DNA from 3 places in the Colwellia meonggei genome. Region 1 is predicted to be linked to each of the others. Evidence: predicted binding sites of a transcription regulator. Region 1 holds the regulator's gene; each other region holds the start of a gene.
The links. The regulator sigma-54, encoded in region 1, starts transcription at its own class of promoters, with help from an activator protein. The targets are predictions, from matches to a motif close to GTTGGCACGNNNNTNGNNT.
Positions count from the first base shown of each region.

Region 1 (9,981 bases):
TTGCTAATACACTTTTTGGTCATTATATAGCAGCTATTAGTGGCGGGAACTTATACCGTAAATCGTCATTTTTAATGGACTCAATGGGAAAGCAGGTTTTTCCAGAGTTTCTAACTGTTAACGAACGTCCGCATTTGAAAAAAGCGCTAGCAAGCAGTGCTTTTGACGCTGAGGGTATTGCAACTGTTGATCGTGAAATTATTTCAGATGGCCGACTAGCAACTTATTTGCTTACCAGTTATTCAGCCCGCAAGTTAGGTATGCAATCAACTGGCCATGCAGGTGGTATTCACAACTGGCAGCTCGCGATAAAAGAGCAAGGGCAGGGTGGAGAGTTTGATGCCATGCTTAAAACCTTGGGAACTGGTTTATTAGTCACTGAATTAATGGGACAAGGTGTTAATGTGGTTACTGGTGATTATTCTCGCGGCGCCGCTGGCTTTTGGGTCGAAAACGGTGAGATTGCCTACCCAGTCGATGAAATTACTATAGCCGGAAAACTACAAGATATGTTTGCTGGTATTGTTGCTATAGGTAATGATATTGATATGCGTGGCAGCATCCGCACCGGCTCTATCATTATCAATGAAATGCAAATTGCTGGCAATTAGTTGTCGTGGTTCTGTTATCTGATGAGTTAACGACTCATCAGATGGCTGGATTCTATGCTCCTAGCTTTAAGTGAATATCGAAAGACAATAGGTTAGATCGATAGTATTTCGGGTATCTAAATGAACCGTAAATATTATTGCGACGATTTGTAAAGTACTAGTTGCCTAGCAACAAAGTTGCTGTACCTAAAAAGGCAAAAATTCCTACCACATCAGTAACTGTTGTTAAGATAACGCTACCCGCGAGTGCTGGGTCAATATTCATTTTTTTTAACATTAATGGAATAGTGACACCGGCAATACCTGCGGCGGTCATATTCATTAACATGGCAAAAGCGATAATTGCGCCAAGCATTAAGTTTTGCTGCCAAATGGCAACAACAGTCGCGATTAAAACTGCCCAGATGATACCGTTAAAAAAGCCAACCGCGAGTTCTTTGTAGAGTAGTGTACGTGAGTTACTTTCGCCAACATGCCCTAAAGCAATACCACGAATCACCAAAGTTAGGGTTTGATTGCCAGCAACACCGCCCATACTCGGCACTAAAGAATTTAACACAGCTAGAATGGCTAATTGGCTTAAGATACCTTCAAATAAGCTCGATACCGCAACAGCCATTAATGCAGTAACTAAGTTAACACCTAGCCAAATAGAGCGCTGCTGTGTACTTTTAACAACGGGTGCAAAGGTATCAGCTTCGTCATCTAAACCTGCCATACTCATCATCGAGTGTTCAGCTTCTTCACGAATAATATCAACTACGTCATCAACGGTAATACGACCGAGTAAGCGGTCTTCGTCGTCGACAACTGGCGCTGAAAACCAATCATGACGCTCGAATAATTGTGCAACATCTTTTTCATTTAGGTCGGCGGGAATCGCTTCAATTTCATCATCAATTAAGCTTGAAACTATGGTTTCTGGCTTTGCTGTTACTATAGCGGTTAAGGAAACGGCACCAATAAAATGATCTTCACGGTCAACCACATAAAATGAATCTGTTGCCTCTGGCAATTCTCCCCGCAGCCGCAAGTAGCGTAATACCACATCAACTGTTACATCAGGTCTAATGGAAATGGTATCAGTATTCATGATACCGCCGGCGGTATCTTCTTCGTATGATAACGCGGCTTCTACTCGACTACGGTCTTGCGAGTCCATCGAGCTTAACACTTCTCGATAAACGCTGTCAGGTAAAGTACGGAAAACTTCTGCTAAATCATCAACGTCCATGCCCTCTGCAACAGCAGCAAGCTTTTCAGGACGAATGTTTTTTAGAATACCTTTACGAACTTCTTCATTAAGTTCTTCAAGTACTTCGCCGTGATGGTCGGTATCAATTAACTGCCAAAGTACGGCACGACTTTTTGTTGGTGAGGACTCTAGTAATAGCGCCAGATCGAATGCGGGCATGTCTTGCAAAAGCTTTCGGACATAGACATACATACCACTGCCTAGGGCATCATTAACTTGCTGTAAGCGTTGGTGGCTGTACTCTTGTTCAGAAACTTCCGGCATATTGCTATCCTGTGCCGTTGTAAAAACGAAAACTGAAAATTATTATTATGAAGGATATTTATTAAGCTATTATTGCAACAAAAACCAATAGATATCGACAAGCAGTTTATCTTAATTCGAGACTTTTCGCAGCTTTTTTATTGACTTAAAAACTGGTTGAGCAGCTAGGGCTATTCTTCTTCGTCGAATTTATCGCTAAATAATTGGCAAACTTCATCTAGCGCTAATTCAGCATCTTTTCCGGATGCAATGACATTAACGACTTTCCCTTGTGCGCCGGCAAGTAGCATTAAGCCCATTATGCTGCCAGCATCTGCGCTATTATTATCAAGTTCTACTGTAATTTCTGCACTAAATCGCTGGCTTAATTGTGCTAGCTTTGTTGCTGCTCGGGCATGCAGCCCAAGCTTATTGATAATTTTTACTTGGCGGTTTATCGGCATAGACAAGGGAGTTAAGAGCTAGCTAGGGCTAAATCGCGGTGACGAGATTGCACGTCATCACGCTCTTTACGCATATTATTGGCAAGTAATTCCGCGATATAAACAGATCTGTGCTTACCACCCGTACAACCTATGGCGATAGTGACGTAACTACGATTATTACGCTCAAGGTGCGGTAACCAAGTCATCATAAAGCTGTTTATTTGCCAGATAAACTTGGTCACTATTGGTTGGCTTGCTAAGAAATCTTGCACTGGTTTATCTAAACCTGTGTAGCCTTTCAATTCTTTATCCCAATAAGGGTTAGGTAGGAAGCGAGCATCGAAAACATAATCGGCATCTTGAGGAACGCCGTGCTTGAAACCAAAAGATTCGAAAACAATAACCATTGAGCCAGATTTTTTGCCTAAAATTCTTTCTCGTACCAAATCAGCCAATTGGTGTGGTGAAAGTTGGCTGGTATTAATATATAAATGCGCGCGAGTCGCAATTGGTGCAAGTAATTGCTTTTCCAGTGCAATCGCTTGATCAAGGGCGATATTTTGTTTAATTAAAGGGTGTAAACGTCGAGTTTCACTAAACCGGCGAATGAGATCGCTATCATCAGCATCTAAATAGAGTAAGTTTAATTCAACCGCGCTGGGCAGGTAATCGATAATCTCTGGAACATCATTCGGGTCGGCGGGTAAATTACGAACATCAAGGCTAACGGCAACATTCTCGTAATCATTGATCACAGTATGGGTTAATGCGGGCAACAAATTAACCGGAATGTTATCAACACAATAATAGCCTAAATCTTCTAAGACTCTAAGTGCCACACTTTTACCTGAGCCGGAACGGCCACTGACAATGATTAATTTCACTGGTAATTAACTCGCTTGTTGGATTAATTCAAAAAGTGCTTGGTTACTTTCACATTTACGAACTTGTTTACAAAACTGTTTGTCGCGAAATATCTCGGCGATGCTTTGTAATGTACATAAATGATTTTGACACTCAGCTTCGGCAACAAATAGCGCAATAAAAATATCGACAGGTCTATGATCTATGGCATCAAAGTTTATCGCTTGTTCTGTAGTAATAACTACCGCAATTGGCTTATCAGCAGTATCTAAACGTCCGTGAGGAATTGCAATTCCGTTACCAATTCCAGTAGAGCCCATTTTTTCACGCTTAACCAAGCTCTCTAACAATTGAAAAGTATCGTGATTAGGCAATTTTTCAGAGGCCAAGCTACTTAAATATTCTAATATGCGTTTTTTACTGGAGCCCGGAGCTGCACATATAGTGCAGTCCGGTGTCAAGATGTCTTGCAACTTCATAATTACTTCAAAAACCTAATGCGAAGGGGGATATTAGTGTTTACTAATTTTGCCTTTATATTTTAATATTTGGCGGTCAAGTTTATCAATCAGTGAATCGATTGAAGCGTACATATCACTATTTTCGGCTTTGGCATGTACTTCACTACCACTTAAATGCACCGTTGATTCGGCAATTTGATTAAGCTTTTCCACCGTTAACACGACATGAACATTATTGATATGATCAAAATGTCGCTCTAGTTTTTCAAATTTTCCATTAACATAATCACGTAATGAATCGGTAACATCGACATGGTGTCCGGTAAGATTAATTTGCATATGCTTCAATCCTCTTTTTCGGGTAAATAAACCAAGCCTACAATAGGCTTTTACGTTGATTCGATGGTGGTATCGAAAGTGACTCGCGATATTTAGCTATGGTACGTCTCGCCACTTTAATACCTTGTTCTGCAAGAATATCTGCCATTTTACTATCGCTCAGTGGCTTGGCCGGTACTTCTGCAGAAACTAACTTTTTAATTAACTCACGAATGGCAGTTGATGAACACTCGCCACCATTCTCAGTACTGACATGGCTAGAAAAGAAATATTTTAATTCGAAAATGCCTCGTGGCGTGTGCATATATTTTTGTGTGGTAACACGCGAAATGGTTGATTCATGCATATCAACAGCTTCAGCAATATCGTTCAATACCATAGGACGCATGGCTTCAGGGCCATGTTCAAAAAATCCTTGTTGGCGTTGAACGATACAATTTGACACTTTTAATAGGGTATCATTACGGCTTTCGAGACTTTTTATAAACCACTTAGCTTCCTGCAGGTTTGAACGAATAAATTGCGAGTCAGTAGATGATTTCATTGAACGTGACATCGCGGCATATTGCTGGTTTACCGAAAGCTTAGGTGCAGTATCAGGATTTAGTTCAACGGTCCAACGACCATTTTTCTTTTCAACTGACACATCAGGTATAACGTATTGCTCTTCACTCTTAATAACGCTATCACCAGGGCGTGGATCAAGTGTCTGAATTAAGCGAATAACTTCACGTAATTGATCTTCTTTTAGGCGTAATTTACGCATTAATTGGCGATAGTCGCGATTACCAAGTAAATCGATATATTTACCTACCGCTAATTTACTTTCCTCTAACCAAGGTGTATCGCTTGAGAACTGGTTTAATTGAATTAGTAAACACTCCGGAATAGAGCGGGCCGCGACACCTACAGGATCAAAAACATTAATACGTTTTAAAACCACTTCAATTTCGTCAAGTTCTACGTCTTCAATGCCAACACTTTCTAAAATTTCTTCAGCTGATACTGTAAGGTAACCAGCTTCATCGACAGCTTCAATAATCGCTGTTGCAATAGCCTGGTCGGTTTCGGTAAACGGTGTAAGCTCCATTTGCCAAAGTAAGTGATCTTGAATTGAGTCTTTAGTTTCGCCTTGGTAAGTATAATCTTCTGAGGCTGGGCCTACTGCGCCGCTGCTAGCACCGGCACTAAAATTATCGTCCCAAGTGGTGTCGTTATTTAATTCTTCTGGGATATCAGTTTTTGCCATACCTTCAGCAGAACTGATTTCATCGATAGTAGGAGTAGAGTCTTCACTGCCATCTGGCGTCGCTACTTCAGTGCTTTCGCCGACACTTGCGGAAAATGCTTCTTCTAAATTATCAGGGGTATTTTCGGTAGTATTAGTTTGGTTTTCATCCATTTCAAGCAGTGGATTACTTTCAAGCGCTTCCTGAATCTCTTGCTGTAGGTCTAATGTCGACAATTGCAACAATTTAATTGCTTGTTGCAATTGCGGGGTCATGGTTAGCTGTTGCCCGATACGGAGCTGCAGAGTAGGACGCATTTAGATTTTCTTTTCCCTGTTACTATTTAACACAATGTTATTTTATTGCTAAAGCTGATTTCACTATAGCGTGAATTGTTCACCTAGGTATACATCTCTTACGTGTTGATTTGCAAGAATTTGATCCGCATCACCTTCTGCAATAAGTTCACCATGGCTAACAATATACGCATGTTCACAAACGTCTAATGTTTCGCGCACGTTATGATCAGTAATTAGAATACCAATACCACGTTCCTTTAAGTGTAGGATAATTTTTTTTATATCACCTACTGAAATTGGATCAACACCTGCAAAAGGTTCATCCAACAAGATAAATTTTGGATCAGCAGCTAATGCTCGCGCAATTTCTACTCGACGACGTTCACCACCTGACAGGCTCATACCTAAATTGTCTTTAATATGACCGATATTGAACTCTTCTAATAAGTGTTCAAGTTTTTCTTCTTTTTCAACATCAGTTAATGATTTTCGCGTTTGTAAAATGGCCATTATGTTGTCGTAGACAGATAATTTCCGAAATATTGATGCTTCTTGTGGTAAGTAGCCAATACCCTTACGAGCACGTTCATGCATTGGCAGCAAAGTTAAATCTTCTTCGTTAAGTACAATAGCTCCGCTATCATTATTGACTAAACCAACAATCATATAGAACGAGGTGGTTTTTCCTGCACCATTAGGACCAAGTAAACCAACAATTTGCCCAGCAGAAACTTTTAAACTGACATTTTTAACAACTTTTCGGCCTTTGTAAGATTTTGCTAAACCGGTTGCTGATAAGGTAGATATTGGCATTTAATTTTGCTGTTCCTTTGATTTTTTCGGTAGTTCAGGCTTACTTTTAGGCTGCAAAACTGTTTCAACAACCGTATTTTCTAAGCTTTCTGCATTAACGTATTCAGTTTCAAAGTTATAGGTGATTTTATTGCCACTTACTTCACTGCCTTCTTGTGTTAGTAAAGCGTTGCCAGAAATAATGACGATACTCTTTGCAGGTTCGTATCTAATCTCATTGGCTTGTAAATTAATTGGGCTGCCATCTTCAAGGGTTTGTTCAAAGGTAGCAGGTGAACCTTTGGCAATATAAATTTTATCTTCGCTGTCAGCTTGAGCAATAACTTGCACTAACTCGGCGTTAATAGTGAGTGTGCCTTGCGAAATAATAACATTGTCGATATAACTGAAAATTTTATTTTTTAGATCGGCAGCTTGCCGTGATGAAGAAATTTTGATTTCTTGGTCAACATCAAATTTTTCAGCATTTACTGCCGGTATTAATAATATTGCTGCAGTAATACAGGCTAAGCTAGCTTTTAGTTTTTTTGTAAATGGTTTGTACATGTTCTGTCAATGTCATCTGTGTTGAGTTTAAGTCTACAATTAATCCTGAGCCATACATAGTAAATCCTTTACCTAATATCAGAATAGTTTGTTCTGAGCTGATAATATTGCTTTTTAAATCCATTTCTAAGTTTTTTCCGTGCACTTCTTGGATCAAACTTTCCTTATCGGTGGCTATTAAGCGCACACGATTCTCTAACCGAACTCGGTTATTGTTGTATAATGTGCCCTCGTTAGCCGTAACTTGCCAAGTTGGCTTGTTATTTTTTGGATACAAAGTATAACGAGGGTATTCAAAGTGTGTGACCTCTAATTGCGCATAATGTTCCATACGTTGTGCTTCAACAACGTATGATAAGTCACCTGCTTCTTGATAAATATCGCTATTAAGGTTCTCAGCAATAAACTCTGGTTCATTACTGTTTTCAAGAATATCAGTGTCAACTTCTTTCGCGGCATACCATTCCATTAGGCCATATGTTCCTATAGCAAAAATAAAAAATGCTATGGTTGCACTGTATATTCTATTCATATGCTGGCGCCTGTGGCATTTGCTAAGGTGTTTTGACTTTGCATAATCAAATCACAAACTTCGCGTACAGCGCCAAAACCACCACGCGTGTAGGTAATATAATCACAGGTATTGATAATTGCTGGGTGGGCGTCACTAACGGCAATACTTAAGCCGACATAATTTAAACACTCAAAATCTGGCATATCATCGCCAATATAGGCGATTTCTTCAGCTGTAAGGTTTAATGATTCTGCCATTGCTTTTAATGCAGGTAGCTTATCTTCTTGCCCTTGCACTATATGTTTTACGTTTAAGGCGCTCATCCGGGTTTGAACAATATTCGATTGTCGACCGGTAATAACGCCAACGTCAACACCGCTGGCTCCTAACGCTTTAATGCCATAACCATCTTTAGTATGAAAGGCTTTTAACTCTTCACCTGCATTGCCTAAGTAAATACGTCCGTCAGAAAAAACACCATCAATATCGCAGATAAAGAGCTTAATGTTTTTTGTTTTTTGCCAAATGTTATCGGCTACCGCCCCGTATAAACTATTCAAGGTTATATCACTCCTGATTTGAGTAAGTCGTGCATATTCATGGCACCAATTGGCTGATTGTTATGATCGACTATGATTAAGCCATTAATCTTTTTATCTTCCATTATTTTTAATGCTTCAGCCGCTAACATTGTTTGTTCGGCTACATAGGGTTGTTCGGTCATTACGCTAGTTATTGCGTCTTGATGAATATCAATTTTAGCGTCTAAAATTCTGCGTAAATCGCCGTCAGTAAATAAACCTATTAAAGTACTGCTCTTATCAACAACAGCTGTCATACCTAGCCCTTTTAGCGACATTTCAACTAAAGCATCTTTAATTTTTGCATCAGCGTTAACAACAGGTATGCGGTCATCTTTATGCATAATATCAGTTAAACGTAATAGTAGGCGCTTACCTAAACTACCACCTGGATGAGATAACGCAAAGTCGTCAGCAGTAAAGCCTCGAGCATTCAAAAGTGCAACAGCAACAGCATCGCCCATCACTAAAGTAGCAGTAGTACTCGAAGTTGGTGCTAAACCTAATGGACAAGCTTCTTGTGATACTTTGACACAAATATGGTGATCAGCAAGTTTTGCTAAGGTTGAATTGGCATTACTTGTCATAGCGATTAGTTTTGCACCAATACGTTTGATAACAGGAATAATAGCTAGCACCTCTCCGGTTTCACCAGAGTTTGAAATTGTCATCACTACATCGTCGAGGGTGATCATACCCAAATCACCGTGGCTTGCCTCACCTGGATGCACAAAAAAGGATGGTGTGCCGGTACTCGCCAAGGTTGCAGCTATTTTACCGCCAATATGCCCAGATTTACCCATGCCGATAACAATAACTCGGCCTGTACAATGAAACATGAGTTCACAAGCTTTTGCGAAATCATCATCAATAAATGTTGATAATTCTGCGATAGCATTTTGTTCTATTTCAATAACGTTTTTTGCTAGTTGCTTAAAGTTTTTCATCTTATATACCGCAAGTTAGGCTTTTAGCTGACTAAATAGTAAAACTTGATATCCAATAAATACTGCTAATAATAGTAAACCTTTTGCTCGCGTGATGCGAAACTTGCCACCACGACTAAAACATAAAATAAATAATAAAAAGGTTGTTGCCAGCATGTATGGTGCGTCACGTGATGCAGCTGCTTGGTCTATATTACCGGGGGCAATTAAGCCAGCCAGTGACAGTACCGCTAAAATATTAAAAATATTTGAGCCAATAATGTTACCTAAAGCCAGGTCATCTTCTTTTTTAATTATACTCATCACGCTGGCAGCAAGCTCTGGCAAACTAGTTCCAACCGCAATAACCGTTAAACCAATCACTAAGTCACTAATACCAAAGGCTTTAGCAATAAAAATTGATGAGTCTACTAAAAAGTTTGCACTTAGTGGTAGAAGTATCATGCCAAAAATTAACCAGAAAAATGAGCGAGGTTTACTAACAGCTTCAGGCACTTCTTGCTCAGCCTCTAAGACCATTTTATCGTCAATCGGATTTTGTTTTGCGCGCTTTAGTGTAACCAATAATAAAATAGCGAGATATGAGACAAAGCCAATAATTAGTAGTAAGCCTTCAATAAAGCTGAAGTTACTGTCTGCTAGCATGTATGTTGCAATTGCTGTGATCAGTAATATCAAGGGAATTTCACGTTTGATAGTCGAAGATGAAACAGATAATGGATGAAATAAAGCGGTTAAACCTAGCACTAAAGCAATGTTAGTAATATTTGAGCCAATAGCATTTCCAACGGCGGTGTCGGGGTTACCATGTAACGAAGCGGTACCAGCTATCA
Region 1 is NZ_BAAJLZ010000001.1:423,159-433,139, forward strand. Features, by position in the region: gene pmbA (metalloprotease PmbA) at 1-611, shown strand, start outside; gene mgtE (magnesium transporter) at 769-2,130, opposite strand; gene AC27E9_RS01955 (HPr family phosphocarrier protein) at 2,301-2,573, opposite strand; gene rapZ (RNase adapter RapZ) at 2,585-3,439, opposite strand; gene ptsN (PTS IIA-like nitrogen regulatory protein PtsN) at 3,446-3,898, opposite strand; gene hpf (ribosome hibernation promoting factor) at 3,932-4,219, opposite strand; gene AC27E9_RS01975 (RNA polymerase factor sigma-54) at 4,257-5,765, opposite strand; gene lptB (LPS export ABC transporter ATP-binding protein) at 5,829-6,560, opposite strand; gene lptA (lipopolysaccharide transport periplasmic protein LptA) at 6,561-7,106, opposite strand; gene lptC (LPS export ABC transporter periplasmic protein LptC) at 7,072-7,638, opposite strand; gene kdsC (3-deoxy-manno-octulosonate-8-phosphatase KdsC) at 7,635-8,186, opposite strand; gene AC27E9_RS02000 (KpsF/GutQ family sugar-phosphate isomerase) at 8,183-9,148, opposite strand; gene AC27E9_RS02005 (calcium/sodium antiporter) at 9,164-9,981, opposite strand, start outside.

Region 2 (9,981 bases), 410 kb from region 1:
ATATAAATGATACGAAGATGAGCTTTCCTTAGCTGGAATGAGTGGTGTTATTTGTGTATTTTCAAATGCATCATTATATACTTTGGCTAATGTATTTCTTTTTAGCACAAATTCATCAAGTCTATTTAATTGACTTAGGCCAAGCGCAGCTTGCAAGTCAGTCATGCGATAGTTAAATCCTAATGAAATTTGTTGGTAATACCAAGGGCCATGACTTTCCTCTGTCATCATGGCTGGATCTGAGGTGATACCGTGGCTGCGAAGTAACTTCATTTTTTCAGCCAAGTCATCGCGATTAGTCAAAGCTAACCCACCTTCAGCTGTTGTAATTATTTTTACAGGGTGAAAGCTAAATATTGTGATGTCAGAGTATTTACCACTGCCGACAGGCTGCTCTAGGTATTTTGCGCCAACAGCATGAGAAGCATCTTCAATTAGAGCGACACCATATATATCAGCAAGCTTTTTTATTTCAGCCATAGGGCAAGATTGCCCGGCAAGATGAACAACAATAATGACCTTAGGTAACGTATTTTCCCGTTTTGCATTCTCCAGTTTCGTTGATAATGCTTTTACAGAAATATTTGCACTATTGGTATCAATATCGACAAAATCGATATTAGCACCGCAATATAATGCGCAGTTGGCTGATGCAACAAAAGATATGGGAGATGTCCATACGCTATCGTCTTTAGTAACCCCTAATGCTAAACAAGCAATATGAAGTGCCGATGTTGCACTATTTGTCGCTATGGCGTGTGCGGAACCGCAGTAATTGGCCATTGCTTGTTCAAACTCAGGAACCTTTGCTCCTTGTGTAATAAAATCAGACCGAAGTACTTCTATTACGGCTGTTATATCTTCTTCAGAAATACTTTGTTTTCCATATGGGATCATTCCATAGCCTCAAAATTAAAGACTTTAATTTGTTCTATGGACATGTAGTTGGAATTACTGAACGAGTTATATTCATGGCCATCTTCAACTGCTTTACCTTGTTCGTTCAAAGCGTTTTGGGTGAAATCATTACTACGGCTACTAAACTGTATCGCAGGTGCAATGACAAAGTGATCAGAATACTCATAAGTACTATAACAAATTTCGCCAGGGCACATAACTTCGTGTAATTTCTCTCCAGGGCGAATACCAACAATCTTTTGTTCTAATTCGGGGGCCATTGCGCTGGCCAAATCGGTGATTTTGATGGATGGTATTTTAGGAACAAAAATTTCACCACCTAACATGCGTTGAAAATTCTTTAATACAAAGTCAACACCAGCTTGAAGTGATATCCAAAAGCGAGTCATTTCGCTGTGAGTGATAGGTAAGTGGTCAGCGCCATCATTTATTAGTTGTTGAAAAAATGGTACTACTGAACCACGAGAACCGACAACATTACCATAACGTACAACTGAAAATAACGTTTTATAACCGCCACTCATATTATTGGCAGCAACAAAAAGTTTATCAGAAACTAGTTTTGTTGCCCCGTACAGGTTTATTGGATTTGCTGCTTTATCTGTTGATAGTGCGATGACTTTCTCAACATTGTTAGCTAGCGCTGCATTAATAACATTTTCAGCACCATTGATATTAGTTTTTATGCATTCCATAGGGTTATATTCAGCTGCGGGAACTTGCTTTAAGGCAGCTGCATGAATAACAAAATCGACCCCATTCATAGCTTGAATTAATCGTTCTTTATCTCTTACATCACCTATAAAATAACGCATACAAGGTGCATTATAGACTTGTTGCATTTCAAATTGTTTTAGCTCATCTCGAGAATAAATAATAAGGCGTTTAGGTGAGTAACGTTCTAGCAATGTTTTTACATATAATTTTCCAAATGAACCTGTACCGCCAGTAATTAATATGCTTTTATTGTCAAACATAACCAATAAATTCCTTCAAGTATTTAATGCGATAAAGATAACAATAAATCATACGCTTTTATATGCTTTGGAGACTTTATTCTTATTTCTAAAGCCTAAAAGTTCTTTTTTTACCAGATTCTTTCGTTCTTCAACGTGGCTGGTTAATTGTTGATCTAATATTTTGATTTTATTTAGTAATTCGTCTTCATTGACTAGCTCAACTCTATCAACCGATTCAAAAAGTACTTTTATCTGCTCGTATCTATCAGCTTCAAGTTGATTTAACAGCTCTACGTCAAGATCATCAGCTTTTAATAAGGCTAATTCGCTATGAGACAATTGAATTATATTGTTTAATCTTTGCTTTACGGTCATAAGCTTTTGTTAAAAACTAACTTTTACTTGTTCTTCCAAAGGAATAGCATCCCAGCCGGATTTTATTGGAATTAAGATTTGAGCCACTTCATTGAGTTTTTCAATATCATTATTTGTACTAGCCTCAAGTAATTGCTCTGAGCAAAAAAGATAAAGAGATGCTAGGTTAGATGATATTTCACCGCCTTGTTCAAAATCAAGAGAGCCTTCTAAGACGTTAATTATAGCGATGGCATTTGATAACTCCGTTCCTTTCTTCGCATAGTCTTTTTGAGATATTGCGCCTTTAGCCGTGGCAATGTTGTCTAACAGCTTTTGAAATAGCATTGCTACTAGTTGATACGGTGAGGCTTCTTGTGCGGTACTTTTATTAACCTGTTGGTATTTCTTTAATGACGCATGTGTCATAAATATCTCCAAATTCAAGACAGTAATTTAATTATACTTAATTTATAAAAATGAGCGCAATAAATTACACTAATGGTTGATTATTGATCGTGACAGCAAAGCCTTCACTTTTTGCTTTTTCATAAGCTGACACCAATACCGCATGTTGAATATTACTTGGATCTTCAACAATACCATTATTAGTTACTTCAATATTATCCCAGCCTCGGGTTACTAAGTACTCTTCAATTTGAGAAAGTTGATCTTCCAGTGGCATATCACGTGAGAACATATTGAACTCGTGTCTGTCGCCTTTTTTAAAGCTAGCATTTTCTTTCATCAGTTCGGCACTGCCGTTAATAATTAACATCGAGGTTGTCCTATTTAAATCAATTTCGATAGATAATCCTGACAAGCTTAATTCATGCCAATTATTAAGTAAAAGTGGTATTTAAATTTATTTGATTTAAATACAGTAGGTTAAGTGGCTATTTTGATAGCATTAATTAAACGTACTATTAGTGGAATATGATCCTGCTACTTTTTTGACGTACGAAAATTCAGAGATAATTTTACTTATTTGTATAGGAAAATATCTGCCTTATCTTCTATTATTTATACTGACAAAAAAATGACAAAGGCGTCAATTTTTTGTTGATTAATCATCTCAGCAAGTTAATATGGCTGCACTTAAAGAAATTAATGATTTATTAGGGAATTATGCAAGGGCAAAAACATATTCTAGTGGTCGATAATGATGCCGCAAGACGTCATCAAATAGAGACGGTTTTAGCGTTTGTTGGTGAACATTTTTTCGTTTTCTCTGAAGATGAAGTTGATAAGCATTTAGCTGAAATTCCAAATATTCTTACGATTATTCTAAGTGGCAATGTTTCTGCTAAGCTGCAAGACATTATTCGAGCACATCCAGCTTGCCCTTTTATTTACCATGATCTTGTCGACAAAGGTGCTGTTAAAGGTTTTGCTAATATTATTGGTGAGTTATCGATCCCGCTAAATTATGCGCAATTGACAGAACTTGTTCATAACAGCCACCAATATCACAATAAACTACCTTCTAAGCATAAAGTTAGTGGCCCTAACCCATTATTTCGTTCTTTAGTTGGCACCAGTGAACCAATGCAACAAGTTCGATTTTTAATTGAACAGGTAGCCAGTACCGCTGCTAATGTTTTAATTTTAGGTGAGTCAGGCACAGGTAAAGAAGTAGTGGCTCGTAATATTCATAATTTATCCGATCGTAATAAATCCCCTTTTGTGCCGGTAAATTGTGGCGCTATTCCACCTGACTTACTGGAAAGTGAATTGTTTGGTCATGAGAAAGGTGCGTTTACTGGGGCTATTTCAACTCGTAAAGGTCGTTTTGAAATGGCTGAGGGCGGCACACTGTTTCTTGATGAAATTGGTGATATGCCACAACCTATGCAGGTTAAATTGTTACGTGTATTACAAGAGCGCACATTTGAGCGCGTCGGTGGTGCTAAAAGTATCAAAGCCAATGTGCGTATTGTGGCAGCAACACATCAACACTTAGAGGAAATGATCAAAACAAATCAATTCCGTGAAGATTTGTATTATCGATTAAATGTGTTTCCCATTGAAACGCCTGCTTTAAGAGAGCGTAAAGAAGATATTCCATTACTATTGCAGGAATTAATTTCGCGCTTTTCAGCAGAGCAAGGGCAGTCGGTTCGCTTTACCGATAAAGCGATTGAGTCACTACAAGAGCACCCTTGGGCTGGTAATGTGCGAGAGTTGTCTAACTTAATTGAACGTATGATCATCATGTATGGCGAACAAGTGGTTAATGTTGGTCAGCTTCCGCTCAAGTATCGCCATTTAGATGTTGATGAGTTTCAGCCTGAATACCCAGAAGAATTGCAAGAGCGGGAAGCAATTAATGAATTATTTGCTGGCTTCGATTATGAAGACGAAGATGATGAAATTAATGAAACAAGCGAGCAAGCAATCTCTTCAGGTAATACCGTTGATATTCTTCCTGCTGACGGGTTAAATTTAAAAGAATATTTGGCAGATCTTGAAGTTAATTTAATTAACCAAGCGTTAGATAAGAATGATTGGGTAGTTGCACGCTCGGCAGAGTTATTAGGTATGCGTCGTACTACCTTGGTTGAGAAAATGCGTAAGTATAGTTTACAAAGAGAAAGTTAACTCATTAGCACAACGTTAAAGCAACCGTTGTGCTAATCATTTATTTATCACAAAAAACACATAGTTTTATTCTCTTATTTTTGTTTTTAGCCATTTTATTGACGAGCTGTTTTTCGATAAAACTCTTAGTTTAATTACTGTATTTACAGGGTTTTATTGTTTGGCATAATTAATGCTTTATTTGAGTGTTACTCTTTACTCAGGTGAAATATTATGGCGCTAGGCTTTTCGACATCACATAACTCTTCTACAGCCAACTCTGTGCTGAATAGAGCCTTCACATCTTTGAATGATGTTGATGTGCATAAAGAAAAAAAGCAGCGTTTAGAACACGAGAGCTTCCCGGGTGAACTAGCCTATTTACGCCAGCAAAACCAACAAACACAACAAGTTATCGATGTTATGCCAACAGGGATGATAATTCTCGACGGTAACGGCGTAGTGGTCAAACTAAATAATATGGCGCAACAGCTGCTTGATGAACCTATATTAGGGCAAGCGTGGTTTGATGTGATTAAGCGCTCATTTAAACCACGAGCTGATGATTGGCATGAAGTTTCTCTAAATGATGGCCGCCGAGTTAAATTAGAAATTACTGCGCTGGGGGATCAACCCGGCCAATTAATCATGATAACCGATTTAACAGAAACGCGATTATTACAAGATAAATTAGGCCAGCTACAGCGCTTGTCATCATTGGGTCGTATGGTTTCTAAACTTGCCCATCAAATTCGAACACCACTGTCTGCGGCCATGCTTTATGGTGCGAACTTAAGTAATAAAAAGCTAACGGATACAGCTCGTGAAAACTTTCAAAACAAATTGGTATCGCGCTTACAAGATTTAGAACAACAGGTGAACGACATGCTTTTGTTCGCCAAAAGTGGTCAACAGGCCGTTGTTGAACCTGTGAATGTTAATCATTTAATTGAGCAAGCTTCGCAAGCTATTGAGCCTCAAACCCTAAAAGCTGGCGCAACAGTAAATTTATATCCGTGCAAACAAGGCTGTGAAGTACTCGGTAATGTCAGTGCGCTATCTGGGGCCATTCAAAATTTAATTCATAACAGTATTGAAGTTATTAAGTCGAATGCGGTTATCGATATTAGTGCATATTGCCAAGATGAATATGTCTATATTAGTGTTCGTGACAATGGCCAAGGTATTAGTGCTGAACTTGCCGATAAAATATTTGAACCTTTTTATACCTCAAGAAGTCAAGGCACAGGCCTAGGGTTAGCTGTTGTTAAATCAGTTGCTAATGCTCACCAGGGGGAAGTGCGATTACTGAGTCAGCCCGGAGAGGGAGCCCATTTTTGCCTGAAAATCCCTAAACTGACCAGTAGTCAATCTGAGCTGGATTCTGGTACAGCAGAACAATCATCAACTCGTGTCGAAGGAGTAAAGTAATGAGTTCAAGTAAAATTATGGTCGTTGAAGACGATGCTGGCTTACGTGAAGCACTTGTTGATACCTTGTTACTTGCCGGTTATCAATGTGTTCCGGTAGAGTCAGGCGAAGCCGCATTAATTACCCTTAAATCTCAAGCCGTAGACTTAGTGGTAAGTGATGTGCAAATGGGTGGTATGTCAGGCTTGTCGTTGTTAAAAAGTATCCGTAATAATTATCCAAAATTACCCGTTTTGATTATGACTGCTTATGGCACTATTGATGATGCAGTGCAGGCGATTAAAGACGGTGCCTGCAATTATATGGCAAAACCATTTGCACCTGAAGTACTGCTGAATATGGTCAATCAATATGTACCGCTGCAACTTCAAGATGAATGTGAGCCAGTCGCAGCTGATAAAGCCAGCGTCGAATTGCTGACATTAGCTAAAAAAGTCGCTAATACAGAAGCATCAGTGATGGTACTTGGTCCAAGTGGCTCAGGTAAAGAAGTGCTAGCGCAGCATATCCATAAGAATTCTCCACGAAGTCAGTCGCCATTTGTTGCTATTAATTGTGCGGCCATTCCTGAGAATATGTTGGAAGCAACATTATTTGGCTATGAAAAAGGTGCATTTACCGGCGCAATTCAGGCTTGTCCAGGTAAGTTTGAACAAGCTCAAGGCGGCACTATTTTGCTTGATGAAATAACCGAGATGGATTTAGGTCTACAAGCTAAAATTCTGCGGGTATTGCAAGAGCGTGAAGTAGAGCGTCTTGGTGGACGTAAAACCATCAATTTAGATGTACGCGTAATCGCGACGAGTAATAGAGATTTAAAAGAAGCGGTTAGCGAAGGCGTATTTCGAGAAGATTTATATTATCGCTTGAATGTGTTCCCGTTAACTTGGTTACCATTAAATCAACGACGGGACGATATTATCCCATTGGCGCAACATTTAATCGCCCGTATATGCCAAAAAGATGGCAATGTAATACCTGAATTAACCACTGCAGCCCGAAGTAAATTATTCGCTTATGACTGGCCAGGTAATGTTCGAGAGCTAGATAACGTAGTACAAAGGGCGCTTATTTTACAAAGCGACAAATGTATCGATGCTGGTGATCTACTTATTGATAATTTTGAGCCGCCAACTGCTCAAGATATATCAATGCCAAGTGCCAAAGATGACAAACTAGGCAGTGAGTTAAAATTACAAGAACACCAAATTATTCTTGATACCTTACATGCCTGCCAAGGTAGTCGAAAAGATGTTGCCGAGCGTTTAGGAATAAGCCCTCGTACATTACGCTATAAAATTGCGCGTATGCGAGATAGTGGTATTCAAATACCAGCGTAAGCTGCGTTTTTTATAAAAAGGGTTTTATTAAAGGGCTTTATTAAAGGGGTATTAAGTTAACGACTTTGCTGCTGTTATCTAATAAAACTGAAATATTGTAAAAACAACTGCTACTGCAGTTGTTTTATGATCTTTATTGAAAGTGAATTCAATTAGACTGCTTCTAAAGGTAAATGTTTTTCGAGCACTCTTACTATAAATATAGAGTTAAGCATCATTAAAAATCTACCTGCCAATTTCCTCCTATAACACCACGCTAAACTGGTTGATTAAATAACAAATTCATTTGTTTTTACATTGGTTTTTCATGTAACTTGCTGATATGTCAGGTGAATAAAATAACGGTTGTGCTTGGCATTATGCTTGCTTTATCTATAACTAACATTAAGTAACAAGAAATTGACGCAAGCGAGTTAATCATGGATATCAAAACCAATTCTTTATATGCGCAAATGCAAAGTATGTCGATGGAAGCTATGGGTAATCGCTTACCTATCGGCGAAAATGCCATGGGTACGCCACCGGTAAGTAAAGCCGGGAGTGATTTCGGTAGCATGTTAAAAGACGCAGTAAATACTGTTAATGATATACAAAAAGATGCAGGCGAAAAAAAGATGGCCTTTGAACTCGGTGATCGCAATGTTACACTTGCCGACACTATGATTGCCTCGTCTAAAGCAGGCATCGCCTTTGATGCAACAGTTCAAGTTCGTAATAAGTTTGTTGAAGCTTACAAAGAAATTATGAGTATGCCGGTATAGCAGCTCAGTTGTTAATTGAAAATATAAAAAACAGACGTAATGCGGAGAAAATAAGTGGCAGATTCAACAGACAACACAGGGTTAATGGTGTCAGATGGCGGCAGTGATTTAGTTGCAAATGACAGCGCCGACGGTGTCGTAGGTGAACAAAAGTCAGGACTAGCTGGCGCTATGGGGAATGTTGACTTCTTACGTCAAATTACTATAGTGATGGCATTAGCGATTTGTCTTGCCATTGCCATATTTGTCATTATGTGGGCGAACCAACCTGAATACCGAATTCTCGCAAAGCTTCCAACCGAACAATTAATTAAAACCATGGATACCCTTGATGCCAATGGTTATAAAGATGCCTATCGCCAAGAAAACAATACTATTTCTGTGCAAAGTGAAGACTACCAAGCAATTAAATTGATGCTAGCACGTGAAGGTTTAGGTGATGCTCCTTCTGAAGGCTCTGAAATCATTATGCAAGATATGGGCTTTGGTGTGAGCCAACGTCTTGAAACAGAAAGGTTAAAACATTCACGTGAGCAGCAATTAGCTCGTACCATTGAAGAGCTACAATCAATTTCTCGTGCTCGTGTTTTGCTAGCCATTCCACGTGAAAACGTTTTTGCGAAACGCGCGAAAAATCCTTCAGCAACTGCTGTACTTACCATGCGAAGAGGCCGACTATTATCGGAAGAAGAAGTTGATTCTGTAGTTGATATTATTGCCTCAGCAGTGCAAGGCTTAGATCCAAACCGAGTGACAGTAACTGACCAAAATGGCCGCTTATTAAATTCAGGCTCGCAAGATTCAGTATCATCTCGTTCACGTAAAGAGTTTGAAATTGAACAAAAACGCGAAAAAGAATATATGGATAAAATCGACTCGATTTTAATCCCTGTGGTAGGGCTAGGTAATTATACCGCGCAAGTTGATGTCGCGATGGACTTTACCAATACCGAAGAAACACAGCGTCGTTACAACCCTGATTTACCTGCACTGCGCAGTGAAATGAAAGTTGAAGATAATACCATTGGTGGTTTATTAGGGGGCATTCCAGGTGCACTAACCAATCAACCACCACTTGAAAGTAATATCCCTGAAAATGCAACAGGTGGCGCACAGCAACAAGCTATGCCTGGTCGTAAGCATACTGAATCAACACGTAATTATGAATTAGATGAAGCAATTAGCTATACCAAGCAGCAAACCGGTGTTATTCATCGTATAAGTGTCTCAGTTGCGCTTGATTATTTACCATCAACAACGGCTGAAGGTGAGCCAGCATCGACACCACGCACCGTGCAAGAAATGGCAAATATTCGTCGTTTATTACAAGGCAGTATTGGTTTTGATTTACAACGTGGCGATACGCTTGAAGTTGTAACCTTACCGTTTTCTCGCGCTGAAGTAGAGGCGGTTGAAGAAGTGCCATTATGGCGCGATCCTGTAATGTTCAAGTACGCGAAATTACTAGGGGCGTTAATCCTTATCGCTATCTTGTTATTCGCCGTTGTTCGCCCAATGCTGAAACGTTTAATTTACCCAGATCAAACACCAAATGACTATGGTGAAAAATCATTAGATAGCCATATTGATTTAGGTGATGAAACCATGGATATGCTAACGTCTGAGTTTGACGCAGGT
Region 2 is NZ_BAAJLZ010000001.1:830,378-840,358, forward strand. Features, by position in the region: gene pseC (UDP-4-amino-4,6-dideoxy-N-acetyl-beta-L-altrosamine transaminase) at 1-897, opposite strand, end outside; gene pseB (UDP-N-acetylglucosamine 4,6-dehydratase (inverting)) at 894-1,895, opposite strand; gene AC27E9_RS03720 (flagellar protein FliT) at 1,944-2,252, opposite strand; gene fliS (flagellar export chaperone FliS) at 2,262-2,660, opposite strand; gene AC27E9_RS03730 (hypothetical protein) at 2,725-3,009, opposite strand; gene AC27E9_RS03735 (sigma-54 interaction domain-containing protein) at 3,360-4,832, shown strand; gene AC27E9_RS03740 (sensor histidine kinase) at 5,046-6,242, shown strand; gene AC27E9_RS03745 (sigma-54-dependent transcriptional regulator) at 6,242-7,582, shown strand; gene fliE (flagellar hook-basal body complex protein FliE) at 8,002-8,343, shown strand; gene fliF (flagellar basal-body MS-ring/collar protein FliF) at 8,398-9,981, shown strand, end outside.
Region 2: fliE (flagellar hook-basal body complex protein FliE) is a predicted target of sigma-54. The motif match lies at 7,933-7,951, and genes of this name have one in related genera.

Region 3 (9,981 bases), 380 kb from region 1:
CTTTTTCTGTCGTTAATAACGCCTCTAATTGCGTCAATTGCGATAATTGTTGAGAAACCAATTGTTGCGGCGTTATTTTATCAGACACTTTCTACTCCGGTGAGGTTAGCCGTTAGCCTAGATCGAACTCAAAGTTGGCAATACTTGCGGCAAGCTTTTCAGGATTAACTTTATAATCCCCTGACGCTATCGCACTTTTTAATTCGTCGATTTTCTTTTGATTTACAACAGGTGAGTCACCTGCTTTTTTCTGTAATTCACTCAACTGCTTTGCCTGCGGTGTAATGGATACTGAATCACGTGGCGCTAATTTAGCTTGTTGTGATGCATTTGCGCTTTCGGTGACTTGTTGTTTAGTCTGAACTTGCTGATCAAGTTTTTGCTTTACTTGATTAGCATTGTTCAAGTTATTGATATTTATCGCCATTATTAAATCCTACTTACAACAGTAATTGGTTTCTAACTTTTTATCGGCAAAGCAATGGAAAACTTAAGCATTATTATAAATTAATTACCACTTGGTTAATAGCGTTAACTTGCCCACGCACCGTGCGACCAGACTTAGTATTTTTTACTGAAATAATGTCGCCTAAACTGCCATCTCGTAAGGCGGTTCCTGAAGACTTTATTTCAAAGCCTGCTGATTTCGCAATAATATTCACCGGTTGCCCTTTACAAACAAAACAAGTGTTTTTACTGGTGATAGCGCTGCCTTTGGATAGGTTTCTTTTGGTGCGAGCGCCGATCACAACTTTAGTATCATCAAGTACTACACCTCTTATTTTTGCACTGTCTTTAAGAATAACTTCAATGTTTGAATTATCAAGTAAAGTGCCTTTAGTAACTCGTACTTTGGTTACTAAAACAGGGACTATAGTTTGAATTTTAACTGGAACGTATAAATGCCATGGCTTCTCATCAGCGCAAACAATTTTAACATTTACATTCCTACCATTATGTTTTTCAGGTATATTTGCCGTTAATGGCGATAGACAAGCTTGTAAATTAATTCTCGGATCTATTGGTGATACATCGATAAGCAGTTTTCCTTGGGCAGGAGCCTTTATTTGCTCTTGTACTTGCGATTTAATGAAGTTGTTTAAATAATCACGATCAAAGACCATGGCATTACTGCTAGTCAGTAACGTGAAGTAAATAACGGTAATTTTTACTAATATCTTTAATTTACTCATAATTTTTTTGATCTGGCTGCTAGGGAATTAACAATACTCGTCTATGCTTTACTAAATAGAACTTAGTTCGATTAGCGTCAATAAATTTACGCAATCGTTTAAAAGGTATTTAAACGTTAATACTATCAAGAATTATGCCTTTGTTATATTTTCAATGGCACTTCCTAAGAGGTTTTTATGGCAGGTATATTAGACTCGGTAAATCAGCGCACACAATTGGTAGGTCAAAACCGACTGGAGTTGTTGCTATTTAAGCTAATTGGTAGACAACGATTTGGTATTAACGTATTTAAAGTGCGAGAAGTTATGCCTTGTCCTAGGCTGACATTATTACCCAAGCAAGATAAGTTTATTAAGGGGGTTGCTCATATTCGTGGCCAGACGATTTCAGTTATCGATTTAAGTAAAGCAACCGGTGGTCCTGAAATTGTTCAAACTGATGATAGTTTTGTCATTATTGCTGAGTATAACCGCAGTGTGCAGGGCTTTTTGGTAAGCGGTGTTGAGCGAATTGTTACCTTAAGTTGGAAAGATATTATGCCACCGCCAGAAGGTACAGGTAAATCGAGTTATCTAACGGCAGTAACTGAAATTGATAAAGAGATGGTTTCAATTTTAGATGTTGAAAAAATCTTAAATGAAATAAGCCCGATTTCTACTGAGCTTAGCGAAGGTGTTGCTGATGAAACTGTCGGTGAAGAAGTGGGTGACAGAGTGATTATGATTGCTGATGACTCAACCGTTGCTCGTAACCAAGTAAAAAGAGCATTAGAGCCTTTGGGTTTGAATATGTTGTTAGCCAAAAACGGCCAAGATGCCTTAACACAGTTAGAAGCAATTGCCGAAGAATGTAATACCACAATTACTGAAAAGGTAGCTTTGTTAATCTCAGATATTGAAATGCCTGAAATGGATGGCTATACCTTGACGGCAGAAATTAAACAAAATGAACGTATGAGAGATGTACCTGTTATTCTTCATACTTCATTAAGTGGTGTTTTTAATAATGCCATGGTTGAGAAAGTCGGCGCGGAAGATTTTATTCCCAAGTTTCACCCAGATGAGTTAGCAACGGCTGTGAAAAAATGGTTAAAACATGACGAAATTTCTTCGTAATTTTTTTGTACTAAATAATATAAGTGGATAATAGCTAGTGCCAACTAAGCAACTCGATGATAAAAGTTATCAACAGTTTAGAACATTTCTAGAACAGCAATGCGGTATTGTCTTGGGCGCGAGTAAGCAATACCTTGTGAAAAGTCGGTTAGCCCCATTAATGGCAAAGTTTGAAGTTGAATCTTTGTCAGATCTGGTTGCGCAAACGTTGAATCCGGTTAAGCGGCAATTAAGGGCCGCAGTTATAGATGCAATGACCACCAATGAAACCTTGTGGTTTCGTGATGAATATCCGTTTGAATTACTAAAGAAAAAGTTATTGCCTGAATTTAAGGGACAGCGTACGCCACTAAAAATTTGGTCAGCAGCTAGTTCTTCAGGGCAAGAGCCATATTCGATTGCAATGGCTATATATGAATATCAACAGAGTAACCCGGGGGCATTCCCTGGTGGCGTTCAAATAATTGGCACTGATATTTCAAACACTATGTTAGAGCACTGTAAATATGCCCATTACGATGGTTTAGCGCTTTCAAGAGGTCTATCGCCTGAGCGCAAGCGTCAATTTTTTGAAAATGGCGACAATGGCATGCTTAAAGTGAAAAGTGTGATTAAAAATATGGTGAGTTTTCGTCAATTGAACTTACTAAATAGTTATAGCTTAATGGGGCGTTTTGACTTAGTTTTTTGCCGCAATGTCTTGATTTACTTCTCTCCTGAGTTGAAAACACAAATTATTTCTCAAATTCACGGCACGTTAAATAATAACGGTTACTTATTTTTAGGTGCTTCTGAGTCTTTATCTGGTATTAGCCAGAGCTTCAACATGAATCGATGCAATCCCGGCATTGTTTATCAGAAAAGATAATCTTATTTAACACTGGCATAAATATTGTATAGATACCTTCATTAATTTGGAGGTATTTTTATGGCTATTAGTTTTGAAAAAGCGTTCGGTATTCATCCGCAAGGTTTACAGGTTCGTGCGCAGCGCGCTGAACTTATTGCGAGTAATATTGCTAATGCTGACACACCTGGTTATAAAGCCAAAGGCATGGATTTCAAAGCCGCGTTAGCCCAAGCCTCCTCAAAACAACAAACCGGTATGACTCGTACCAACGAAAAACATTTTGATGTTCGCATGGAACTCAACAATGGCGTTGGTTACCGAGTACCTGACCAACCTGATACTGGAGATGGTAATACCGTTGATGTGCAAGTGGAACGAAACTTGTATCTAGAAAACTCTATGGAATATCAAGCAAGCCTGCAATTTCTTAATGGCAAGATAAAAGGCCTGAGAAAAGCAATCACTGGAGGGCAGTAATTATGAGCCTATTTAATGTATTTTCTATTTCTGGCACAGGTATGAGCGCACAGTCTGTGCGTTTAAATACCACTGCCAGTAATATTGCTAACGCCGACAGTGTTAGTAGTAGTGTCGATGAAACTTATCGTGCACGCCACCCAGTTTTTGCCGCTGAGATGCAAAAAGCTGCCGCCGGTCAAAATGAGTCGGTTGGTGTGCAGGTACTAGGTGTTGTTGAAAGTAATAAACCTTTGAATGTTGAATATGCACCAGATCATCCAATGGCAGATGGTGAAGGCTATATTTATAAGCCTAATGTTAATGTTATTGAAGAAATGACTAACATGATTTCAGCCTCTCGTTCATATCAAACCAATGTGCAATTAGCTGAATCAGCAAAAAACATGCTGAATAAAACACTAACACTTGGTCAACGCTAAGTTTATATAGGAATTTAAAATGGAAACTGTATCTGGTTCTAGCCCATTAGACAATATTCGTTGGCAACAAGAAAATTCTACGCCAGAGGCGGATGAAAATCGCGGCATGTTAACGCAAGAAGACTTTTTTGCATTATTAACACAAGAGCTATCTCATCAAGATCCGACAAAGCCAGTGGAGAATAACGAAATGATCTCGCAGATGACAGCATTCTCCACAACTGATGGTGTGTCTAATCTAAATGATCAATTTACTAACTTTGCTGCATCAATGTCGTCAAGCCAAGCATTGCAGGCTTCATCTTTAGTCGGTCGCAGTGTATTGGTTGACGATAATGTTTTTGGTATGGAAGAAGGTGAAGAAGTTAAAGGCAAATTAATTACCGATAAGCCAGCAACTAATGTCAATATTTATGTTGAAAATGTTGCTGGTGAAATTATTCAAACCGTGCCGGTTGGCAGTGTTAAAGCTGGAGAATCTAACTTTACTTGGGACGGTATGGGTTCTGATGGTGAACCTGCGCCGGAAGGTGCATATCGCTTCCGTGTTGCTGGTTTGGTTGACGGTGAAGCAAATGAATTACAAGCCATGACTTATCGAAAAGTCGATAGCGTTACTTTAGCAGGTGCAGGTGGCAATATATTACTAAATCTAAATGGTGGCAGTTCGATGAAGCTATCGGATGTTGTAGAAGTAACACAAGGTTAAATTAACAGAATTTTTTACGAGGTGAATTTATGTCATTCAATATCGCATTAAGCGGATTAAACGCTGCTCAGAAAGACTTGGATGTTACATCCAATAACATTGCAAACGTAAACACTACGGGCTTTAAGGAGTCTCGCGCTGAGTTTGTCGATGTTTACGCCGCTTCTCTTTTGTCATCGGGCAAAACTAAAGTAGGCGATGGTGTGTTAACCGCCGATGTCGCTCAACAGTTTTCACAAGGTAGTATTCAGTTTACTAACAACGCATTAGACTTAGCTATTACGGGTAACGGATTTTTTGCCACAGTACCAGAACTCGGCAGCTTAGAGACCTCATATACGCGTGCTGGTCAGTTTAAACTTAATGATAGTAACTTTGTGGTTAATTCTGCTGGTGAACACCTTTTAGGCTATGATGTAAATGCGGATGGTAGTTCTAGAGGGGTGACTCTCTCTACAGCGAGCCCGATTCGAATACCAACAGCTTCAGGCGCACCGCAGCAAACTTCAGAAGTTGATATGCGTATGAATTTACCTGCTGGTGCCACTTATATTTCTGACTCTCCAGGTAATTTTGATCCTGAAAATGATACAACTTATGAACAATCCACAGCAGTGACAATATTTGATTCACTCGGTGATAGCCATGTTATGACCTATTACTTTGTCAAAGATAACCCGGAAACAGCACCAAATCAGTGGATGATCTTTGCTTCTATCGACGGAAAGATGATTGATTTGGACGATGACCCCGTTGTTCAAGCTGCCGCTGATGCTCTAGTGGTTACCGAAACAGCAGCAGCAACAGCGGCTCAAGCAGCCTATGATGCTATAGCATCACCAACAGCTGCTGATTTAGCGACATTGAATGCGGCAAAAACAGCACTTTCAAATGCTATCGCAGCAACAACGCCTCAAGGGGGAACTGTATCAGGACCATTATCACCAGGAGGAGCCAAAGGAGCTCGACTAGTTTTTAATTCCTCTGGCGATTTTATTAGTCAATCACCTTCATTGGCCAATGGCGGTATACGTACTGTTGCATTTACAGATCATTTACCAAATGGTGCCGATCCGACGCAAAATGTTGCCATAGACTTTAACTTGGATTCATTAGCACCGAACCCAAATGAACCAACACAATTTGCGTCCAATTTCGAAACAACCTCATTACAGCAAAATGGTTTAGCTGTTGGTCGACTAACGGGCATCGATATTGGAGTGGATGGTTTAGTGCGAGCAACATACAGTAATGGTACATCAGAACCTCTTTCTCGTATCGTCATGGTCAACTTTGCTAATGAACAAGGGTTAACACAAGTCGGTAATACTGGCTGGAAAGAGAGTATAAGTTCAGGTGAAGCTTTGGCTGGTGAAGGCGGCTCTGGTACTTTTGGTACTATTAACTCATCTGCACTAGAGCAATCAAATGTTAACTTAACATCAGAGCTTATTGATTTGATTTCAGCGCAACGAAATTTCCAAGCAAACTCACGAGCATTGGAAGTTGATAATCAGCTAAACCAAACGATACTGCAAATTCGATAATCTATTATTCTCTAATCAAAATATTAAAAGCCAGGTTGTGTAATGTTACCTGGCTTTTCTTTTTTCGTCACAATCCTTTCGTTAACTACTTCCCTTTTCATAGCTTGGCATTTTAATTGCATTATCCTGAATAATTGAAATTAGTTTGAGTGGAATTCATTATGGATAAGATGCTGTACATTGCCATGAGTGGCGCGAAGCAAAACATGCATGCCTTATCGGTAACTGCCAATAATCTCGCTAACGCCAAAACAACTGGCTTCAAGGCTGATTTAGCCAATGCCCGAGCAATGCAAGCTTTTGGTGAAGGCATGCCGACTCGTGTGTTTTCTATGACTGAACGTTCAGGCCAAAACTTTGACAGTGGTGCCTTCCTTACAACTGGTCGTGATCTTGACCTTGCTATTCAAGGCCAAGGTTGGATGGCGGTGCAAACTAAAGATGGTAGTGAGGCGTATACTCGTAATGGTCAACTAAAACTAAATGAGAATGGTGCCTTAGAAACATCAGGTGGAGATTTAGTCATTGGTGAAAATGGCCCTATTTTCTTGCCGTTACCAGTAAATAACATAGATATTTCCAGTGACGGAACCATTATGGTTCAGCCAGAAGGTGCTCCTAGTTCGGTGCAAGAAGAAGTTGGCCGTATTAAGTTTGTTAATCCTGATAACCGTTTTATTGAAAAAGGTAATGACGGTTTGTTTCGTCGTAAAGATGGCAATAATGAGCCGGCTGATGTCACAGTAAAAGTCGCAAGTGGCGCTATCGAATCTAGTAACGTAAATCCTATTGGTGAAATGACCGATATGATCGCACTGCAACGTCAATTTGAAATGCAGTTAAAAATGATGAAAACCGCAGAGGAAGTCGATAACAGTGCTTCTTCATTATTACGGGCATTCTAATTAAATTTTCTCGAGGTGATGTATGAACCCAGCATTATGGATCAGTAAAACAGGCTTAGATGCTCAAACAAAAGAAATTGCGGTTATTTCAAATAACTTGGCTAATGCCAGTACCGTAGGCTTTAAAAAAAGTAGAGCTGTTTTTGAAGATTTACTTTACCAAAATATCAACCAACCAGGTGGTCGCTCAGCACAAGATACAGAAATGCCATCAGGCTTAATGTTAGGTGCCGGTACTAAGGTTGTTGCCACACAAAAAATTCATACCCAAGGGGATATGCTTAATACTGACAATGCCCTTGATTTGATGATTCAAGGCGAAGGCATGTTCGAGATTCTGATGCCAGATGGCTCTTCAGCTTATTCTCGTAACGGTCAATTCACTATGGATGAAGAAGGCAGCATAGTAACTCCGGGCGCGGGCTATTTATTACAACCACAAATTACCGTTCCAGAAGATGCCTTGAGCATTATTGTCTCGCAAGATGGTGAAGTATCCGTAACCTTGCAAGGTCAAGCTGAACCTGCTGTTGTGGGGCAAATCAATACTGTCAACTTTGTAAACCCAACGGGCTTAGAGCCAATTGGGCAAAACTTATATGTAGAAACTGCGGTAAGTGGCGCGCCACAAGAGGGAGTTCCGGGATTAGCGGGTTTTGGCATGATAGTACAAGGAGCCTTAGAAACATCCAATGTAAATACCACCGAGGAACTCGTTAACTTGATTGAGAGCCAACGTGTATATGAAATGAATTCAAAAGTAATTTCAGCTGTTGACCAAATGCTTAGCTACATTAATCAGCAGTTATAAGGTTTAGGGAGCGGATGATGAAAAAACAAAATGCTTCGTTAAAAACAAGATGCCTAAGTGCAGGTGTTATTGCTTTGTTGATGAGTGCTTGTGCCAGTGTTGAGCAAGCAAAAACATTACCTGATGATCCTAATTTTGCGCCAATTCTGCCGGAAATGAATGATGAACCATTAGTACCTACGGGGTCATTATTTAAAGTTAATTACGTTAATAATATTTATTCTGATTCAAAAGCGCATCGAGTTGGCGATATTATTTCCGTTATTTTAAGCGAAAGTACGCAAGCGCAAAAAAATGCCAAAACTGAACTTTCCAAAGAAAATAGTGCCACGTTAAATCCAATTACTGGCTTTGGTGGAACTCCGGTCAATATCAAAAATAAATCAATACAGTTTGGTTACGCTCAAGGATCTGATTTTACAGGCGATTCAAAAGCAGATCAGGGTAATAGTTTATCTGGTAATATTTCTGTTCATGTATTAAGAGTACTTCCTAACGGTAATTTAATGATCCGTGGTGAAAAATGGATGACCTTAAATAATGGTGATGAATATATTCGCCTAACTGGCATTATTCGCTCACAAGACATCAGTTCAAGCAATACCATTACCTCGAGCAAGGTCGCGAATGCGCGTATTCAATATGCTGGTACTGGCGCGTTTGCTGACGCTCAAGAACAGGGTTGGTTATCAAAATTTTTCAGTAGTTCATGGTGGCCTTTATAAAGGAAAGTATGATGAAAAAATTAATATTTAGCCTATGTTGTTTGACATTATTAGCAATAAGTCCTGAGTCAAACGCACAACGAATTAAAGATTTAGCTGATGTTGCGGGTGTTCGAAGTAACCAGCTAATTGGTTATGGTTTAGTGGTTGGTTTACCCGGTACAGGTGAGCAAAGCCCGTTTACGGAGCAGAGCTTTAAAACCATGCTGAGTAATTTTGGTATTACTATGCCAACTAACTTAAAGCCAAAAATTAAAAACGTTGCCGCAGTGGCTGTACATGCGGAATTACCCGCTTTTTCTAAACCTGGGCAAAAAATTGATATTACGGTTTCTTCTATGGGCAGTGCGCAAAGTTTACGTGGTGGTACATTGTTACAAACTATATTAATGGGCTTAGATGGCAATGCCTATGCCGTTGCACAAGGTAGCCTAGTGGTCAGCGGTTTAGGTGCTGAAGGTTTAGATGGCTCAAAAGTTATTGCAAATACACCTACAGTAGGCCGAATTGCCAACGGTGCTATGGTTGAACGGGAAGTAATATCGCCATTTACATCTGGCGACCATATTACTTTTAATTTACACCGAGCAGACTTCACTACTGCTAAACGTTTATCAGATACCATCAATAATTTAATTGCTGGCTCTGCACGTGCGGTTGATGCTACGTCGGTAAAAGTTACTGCGCCTAGAGATGCCGCTGACAGGGTTAGTTTTTTAGCGACTTTAGAAAACCTTGAGTTTGAACCAGGCTCGCCATCGGCAAAAATTATTGTTAACTCACGCACTGGTACTATTGTTATTGGCGCCGATGTACGTTTATTGCCGGCGGCAATTACTCATGGCGGCATAACAGTGACGATTAATGAAATTGAAAATGTTTCTCAACCGAATGCTTTTGCTGAAGGTGAAACTGTTGCAACCACACAGTCAATTATCGATGTAAACCAAGACGATTCTCGGATGTTTGTTTTTGATCCAGGTGTTACGCTTGATGCATTAGTTCGTGCTATTAACCAAGTGGGAGCAGGTCCAGGTGATGTTATGGCAATTTTAGAAGCTTTAGATCAAGCAGGTGCACTGCGAGGAGACTTAGTCATCATTTGATATTGATTGAATAATGACTGGTATTAAAAATGACAACACGTATTGCTGACGCACAAAACTTCTTAGACATTAATGGCCTAAACTCGATTCGACAAGATGCGAAAACTGGTGATAAGGCGA
Region 3 is NZ_BAAJLZ010000001.1:801,014-810,994, forward strand. Features, by position in the region: gene AC27E9_RS03565 (flagella synthesis protein FlgN) at 1-88, opposite strand, end outside; gene flgM (flagellar biosynthesis anti-sigma factor FlgM) at 113-427, opposite strand; gene flgA (flagellar basal body P-ring formation chaperone FlgA) at 501-1,193, opposite strand; gene AC27E9_RS03580 (chemotaxis protein) at 1,371-2,309, shown strand; gene AC27E9_RS03585 (CheR family methyltransferase) at 2,347-3,177, shown strand; gene flgB (flagellar basal body rod protein FlgB) at 3,238-3,636, shown strand; gene flgC (flagellar basal body rod protein FlgC) at 3,639-4,058, shown strand; gene AC27E9_RS03600 (flagellar hook assembly protein FlgD) at 4,078-4,767, shown strand; gene AC27E9_RS03605 (flagellar hook protein FlgE) at 4,797-6,314, shown strand; gene flgF (flagellar basal-body rod protein FlgF) at 6,476-7,219, shown strand; gene flgG (flagellar basal-body rod protein FlgG) at 7,242-8,030, shown strand; gene flgH (flagellar basal body L-ring protein FlgH) at 8,048-8,755, shown strand; gene AC27E9_RS03625 (flagellar basal body P-ring protein FlgI) at 8,767-9,861, shown strand; gene flgJ (flagellar assembly peptidoglycan hydrolase FlgJ) at 9,891-9,981, shown strand, end outside.
Region 3: flgF (flagellar basal-body rod protein FlgF) is a predicted target of sigma-54. The motif match lies at 6,418-6,436, and genes of this name have one in related genera.